Regions from separate parts of the Cupriavidus sp. SW-Y-13 genome, predicted to be linked through region 1. Evidence: predicted binding sites of a transcription regulator. Region 1 holds the regulator's gene; the other holds the start of a gene.
What was found. Region 1 encodes sigma-54, which starts transcription at its own class of promoters, with help from an activator protein. Its sites were predicted from a motif close to TGGCANGNAANCTGCTTT; they were not measured.

Region 1 (3,114 bases):
CGGCTTGCCATCGGGCGATTCGAACGGGATGGGTTCCGCCAGGCGCATGAAGCCCGCCAGCGGCTGCTTCAGGCCCTTGATGCGGCCGTGCGGAATGGCAACTCCAGCGCCAAGCCCGGTGGAACCCAGGGACTCGCGCGCAAAGAGGTTGTCGGTAACAGTGGCCCGCGCCACGCCATGGTTGTTCTCGAACAGGAGCCCGGCTTGCTCGAAGACCCGCTTCTTGCTGGTGACGGTGACGTCGAGATGGATGTTGCCAGGTGGCAGCAGTTTGGCCAAACGATTCATGGGCGATGCACGAGAAGTCCGAGTGACAAGCCGGCGCGCATGGACCGGCCCGCCGAGTTGGGGGCAATCAGGATATTGAGGTGCCAGTCGCCCGCATTGGAGCGTCCGGCCATTATAGAGCAGGGCTGCCACGCACTTGTGCGCTGCAGCGTCGCGCCTGCGGACTTCCGCCGCGAGGTCGTCGACCGGTTTGCCCACCCGAAATACTGCCCGACCCGTGCGCCTTCAGGGCGCACCGCCGGTTCCGCATGACGGGACCGTTCTGCCTGTGATTTGTGGTGCAGCATACACCGACATGCGAGAGATGCGAACACCTTCGGTGTATCAATTCGTCGCTTAGTGGTGTCGAGGTAACGCGTGAGGAATGGAAAGTTGTGCGGCAACCGGACGCCCCATCAAAAAAGCCGCGCAGATGCGCGGCTTTGCTCTCTTACTGTCAGTCCTCTCAGGACAACTGAAACTGTCGTTTCGTTGCGCTGGTTATTGTTGCTGTAGCTGCGCTTCGGCCATCTGGTACTTGACCGCCTCGCGGTCATGCCCTTGCACGCGATCCTTGTAGCGGATCACCTGGCGGTCGAGCTTGTCGACCAGACAGTCGATCGCCGCGTACAGGTCTTCATGATGGGCTTCGACGAAGATGTCCTTGCCTTTGAGGTGCAGATTGATTTCCGCGTACTGACGCTTGTCCTTTTCCTTGTGATTGTCGACTGATAGCAGCACGCTTACGCCAATGACCTGATCGAAATGTCTGACAATTCGCTCCAGTTTCGTTTCCACATACTCACGCAGCGGGGGCGTGATGTCGAGGTGGTGTCCACTGATCTTGAAGTTCATAGCGCTTCTCCTTCTGAAAGAGCCGCACCAGGCAGGCGGTTACGGCTCGGCTACAAAGACTTGCGGAGATTCACTGCGGGGATTTTCAATGCTTCGCGATATTTCGCCACCGTGCGGCGTGCGACCACAAAGCCCTGTTCGCCCAGCAGTTCGGCGATGCGGCTGTCGGAAAGAGGATTCCTGGGGTCTTCGGCTCCTATCAGTTGCTTGATCAGCGCGCGTATAGCCGTGGATGAGGCCGCGCCACCCGTCTCCGTGGAGACGTGGCTTCCGAAGAAGTACTTCAACTCGAAAGTACCCATCGGCGTGGCCATGTACTTGTTCGTTGTGACCCGGGAAATGGTCGACTCGTGTAAACCCAGTGTATCGGCAATTTCACGCAAAACCAAGGGGCGCATCGCGATTTCCCCGTGCGAGAAAAAGTTCTTTTGACGCTCCACAATCGCCTGCGACACCCGCAGGATCGTATCGAATCGTTGCTGGATGTTCTTGATGAGCCACCGCGCTTCCTGCAGCTTTTGCTGCAGTCCGGCAGCCCCTGCCTCGCCCTTCGCACCGCGCAGAATCTGCGCGTACATATCGTTGATGCGCAGGCGCGGCATCACGTCCGGATTGAGCTGCGCGATCCATCCGCTGCCGCTCTTGCGCACAAACACATCCGGCACCACGAAGTCCGCTTCCGGACGGCTGTACGCGTGTCCTGGATACGGTGCGAGGGAGCGGATCAATTCGTGCGCAGCCTTCAATGCTATTTCGTCCACCTGCAGGGCTTTCTTGAGCCGGGTGTAATCCCGTACGGCCAGCAGTTCCAGATGATGATTGACGATAGTCAGCGCCAGTTCGCGCTGCGGGTGCTTCAACCGCTTCAACTGCAAACTCAGGCACTCCGCAGCGTTGCGTGCCCCGACACCGGGTGGATCGAAGCTCTGCAGCAGCGTAAGTATCGCCTGCACCTCATCCACTTCGAACTCGAGTTCTTCCGGGAGTTCCGAACAAATTTCCTCGAGCGAGGCGCTCAGGTAACCGTCGTCGTCGAGCGACTCGATCAGGAAAATGGCCAGGCCCTTGTCGCGCACCGAGATCTTGAGTGGCGTGAGCTGCTCCATGAGGAACTCGCGCAGCGTCGGATCGGCGTCGCGCAGTTGCATCGGCGTCTTCTCGTCTTCGTCGCCTTGCGGGCGTCGCGCGAAGTCGTCGAGGCTCCAGTCGTTGCCGTAGTCCTCGCTGCCGGTATCGTTGTAGTTTTCCTCTTCGCCACCCGCCGCGCCATCGGCACGTTCGGTGCCGTTGGCCTGGGGTTCGGCCGGTGCGGGTGCCGGTGCGGTCTGGAGGTTGACCGAGCCGTCCGCGGCCACGCGCAGCGGACTATCCAGCCAGTCGTTCTCGCGCTCGAGCAACGGATTTTCCGTCAGCGCCTGCTCCACTTCCTGCTGCAGTTCCAGCGTGGAAAGCTGCAACAGCCGGATCGACTGTTGCAGCTGCGGGGTCAGGGCCAGATGCTGGGAGAGGCGGAGCTGAAGCGAAGGTTTCATGCGACCTATTCTATGCGCATCTTTCCGTTGTTGGAACGGAATTTGCTAGAACCTATCGCCCAACCTTGCGTGATCGGAAACGGCTTTGGAAAAACGGTGTGCAGCGTGGGCAGAAATTGCCGCACCGCACGCATCACATGCGGAAATTCTCGCCCAGATAGACGCGGCGCACAGATTCGTTGGCGATGATTTCCTCTGGCAGGCCGGATGCCAGCACCGTACCTTCGCTGATGATGTACGCGTGGTCGCAGATGCCCAGCGTCTCGCGAACATTGTGGTCGGTAATCAGCACGCCAATGTTGCGGGCCTTCAGGAAACTCACGATCCGCTGGATTTCGCCCACGGCGATAGGGTCCACACCGGCAAACGGTTCGTCCAGCAGGATGAAACGCGGCGACGACGCGAGCGCGCGGGCAATTTCCACCCGGCGGCGCTCACCGCCCGACAACGACAGTGCCGG
Region 2 (3,114 bases), on a different contig from region 1:
GGGGATCACGAGGTCGATGCCGATACGGGCGCGGTCGGCGCAATGATCGGCCCCGGTCATGCCCGCCCGCTCGCACAGGATCTGCCAGCGGTTGATCGCATCGTTACCCGGCCCGCCGCTCTCGAAGTGTCGCCAGCGGCTGTGATACGGCACCTTCAGGTCCGGATAGCGGCGCTTGATCGTCCCGGCCACGTAATCGGCAATGGCTGCCACGCGGTCGGGATGCCATGTGAACAGCTCCGATTCGCCCGACGCGACGAATTCGGTCACCACCGCGCAGTGCGTACGCACCGCTTCCCCGCTCAGCAATACGGAGGCGGGATGTTCGGCGGGCACGGGCGTGTGCCAGCCGCGGGTTTCCCCTTCGGCATACTCGGTCATTCGTTCAACCCCCTGCCCTTGGCCAGGGCCAGTTCGTTGGCGTCCGGCGGCGTGAGACTGGTGAAGTAACCCGCCGCCACCTTCGCATCGATTTCCACGCGCGCGTCAGCCGGGATCAGCGCCTCGGGGATGGCCACCTGCTCCACCACCTCGATCCCCTGCGCCGTCAGCGCGCCATGCTTCATGTTGCTCATCGAGGCCCAGCGGTCGATCCGCTTGATGCCGAGCCAGTGGAAGACATCGGGCATCAGCTCCTGGAACCGCATGTCCTGCACGCCTGCCACGCATTCGGTGCGCGCGAAGTAGGTTTCTGCGCGGTCACCGCCCACCTGGCGCTTGCGGGCGTTGTAGACCAGGAACTTGGTCACCTCGCCCAGCGCGCGGCCCTCCTTCCGGTTATAGACCACCAGGCCTACGCCACCCTGTTGCGCCATCTCGATACACACTTCGATACCGTGGGCCAGATAAGGTCTGCACGTGCAGATGTCCGAGCCGAAGACATCGGAACCGTTGCATTCGTCGTGCACGCGGCAGGCCACGCGGGTCTCCGGCTGTCCCAGCTTGCTCACATCGCCGACGAAATACAGCGTCATGCCACCGATGGGGGGCAGGAAGACTTTCAGGTCGGGTCGCGTCACGAGTTCCGGAAACATGCCGCCGGTCTGCTCGAACAGGCTGCGGCGCAGGATGCTTTCCTTGATGTCGAAGCGGCGCGCGATGCCGGGCAGGTACCAGACCGGATCGATGGCGGCCTTGGTCACGCGCACATCGCCGTTGGCATGGAGGATGTCGCCATCGGGCTTGAGCCGGCCCGCAGCAATGCCCGCCACCAGTTCGGGCATGTTGATATGTGCGCGGGTAACTGCGATGGTGGGACGGATATCGACACCCGCCGTGATGCGGTCGGCAAACACCGTGGAGACCAGATGGCCCCAGGGGTCCAGCGAAACAATCTTGTCCGGGTCGCCCCATTGCGCGTGCGGGCCGATGGCCTCGGCCGGCGCGGTATCGGTCAGGTCCGGCCGGTGCCCGCGCGGCAGCGTACCCGAGGCAACGGCCAACGCACGATAGATGGCATAGGCGCCCGAATGGGTGCCGATCACGTTGCGCTGCGCGGGGTCGGTCAGGCTGGCAATCACAGGTCCGCGCTCCGCCGCCGTGGAGGCACCCCAGTGAATGGCCTCGGCGGGCTTGTCGCGCCGCGCGTGCGAAGTCAGGACGATGTGATCGGACATGGCAGCCTCGTCTTCCGGGTATGGACCGGTACCTGAATCCTGACCAGATGGTCAGGTTTATATGTCCATACTAGGCAACCATCATGCCAACGCCCAACTGGGGTTGTTACCGTTAGTGGCATCCCGTACGCACCGCGCCTGTGCAAGACGGGCACCCACCTGTGGCGGACACGGTACATCGCGGTGCACGCGCACCGAATCCTGAACCTCAAAAGAAAAACGGCACGCCGCGAGACGTGCCGTTTTCCTTCCCGAAGCCGCCGCGTCAGCCGCCCGCGCGCTCTTCGATCCCTGTCTTGCTGCGCGCTGGCGAGCCAGCGATGAGCCATGCCACAACTGCCCGGATCGGATCGGCTGACTCCACATAACGGTGGAACACGGCACCGGCCACGTTGCTGGCGCCCCACGCGACGGCCATGCCCAGGGCATTCCACCACGGCTGGCCCGGTGCAAGATGGAACACGATGGCATTGACGACCAGGCACACCGGGAAATGCACCAGGAACACCGAATAGGAGATGGCGCCGAAACGGGCCGACAAGCGCGCAAACCATCGTGCGGACAGACCGCCGGACCCCCAGTGCTCCATCCATCCACCCCGGCGCGCCAGCGCCAGTAGCAGCGCGGTAGCCAGCGCCACGGCAATTCGCAGCCGGAAGTCCACCGCCAGTGCCGCCACACCCATCGCAGCCAGGAATACCAGCGGCAGCAGCGAACGCCCCGGGCTCGATGCCCAGAAAGCCAGGGCGCCCAGGCCGTACGCACCGAAGAAGTAGACCGCCCAGATGTCCCAATGGGCATCGCGGTTGAACCAGAACAGCGAAGCCGCGGCCAGCACCGCCACGATCGGCACGCCAAGCGAGAGCCACTGGCGAGACACCCCGCGCGCCAGCCACAGCGCCATCACCAGCAGCGCAAAGAGTTGCAGGTCGATGGCGATATACCAGACACCCGCCGACAGCGCGTCCACGTCCAGAATGTTGTGCAGCAACAGGATATGGGCGACGAACTGCGCCAGTTCCGGCGCAGCCGGAATCGAGTCATGATGCATCCATGCGCGCGCGATGGCGGCACCGACGATCGCCACGACAATCGCGAAGGCATACGGCACCACAAGCTTCTGGTAACGGCGCCACAAGGCAGCCAGTGGACTTTCCAGGGTCAGGACGCCGCCCGGCGCCAGGCTACGGGCGGCAAGGAATCCACTGATGACAAGGAAGACCTGGACCGCAATGCGCGCGTAGTCGGCTAGCCAGCCAATCAGGCCAGGCGCCAGCGACTGGGCGGCGTCCGACATCGGTCCGTAGAACGCCAGGTGATGCAATACGATCAGCTGCGAGCTGACCGCCTTCAGTGCGTCGACGCAAGCCAGACGGGAAGGACGGGGGCCCATTTGTTATGTAAAAGGTACAAAGTGGGCGCGATTGTAACCGGATTGGTGCGCCCGGAATCGACATCGGGCGTAACGCCGGTAAGCATTTGATACGGCCACAACGGT

Region 2: the regulator sigma-54 is predicted to act here: its motif matches at 1,688-1,705, upstream of GA566_RS20560 (GTP cyclohydrolase II).

Annotation. Positions count from the first base shown of each region.
Region 1 is NZ_WHLX01000001.1:382,132-385,245, forward strand. Features, by position in the region: gene ptsN (PTS IIA-like nitrogen regulatory protein PtsN) at 1-288, opposite strand, end outside; gene hpf (ribosome hibernation-promoting factor, HPF/YfiA family) at 769-1,122, opposite strand; gene GA566_RS01805 (RNA polymerase factor sigma-54) at 1,173-2,654, opposite strand; gene lptB (LPS export ABC transporter ATP-binding protein) at 2,788-3,114, opposite strand, start outside.
Region 2 is NZ_WHLX01000002.1:1,085,750-1,088,863, forward strand. Features, by position in the region: gene GA566_RS20555 (URC4/urg3 family protein) at 1-381, opposite strand, end outside; gene GA566_RS20560 (GTP cyclohydrolase II) at 378-1,616, opposite strand; gene GA566_RS20565 (acyltransferase) at 1,882-3,009, opposite strand.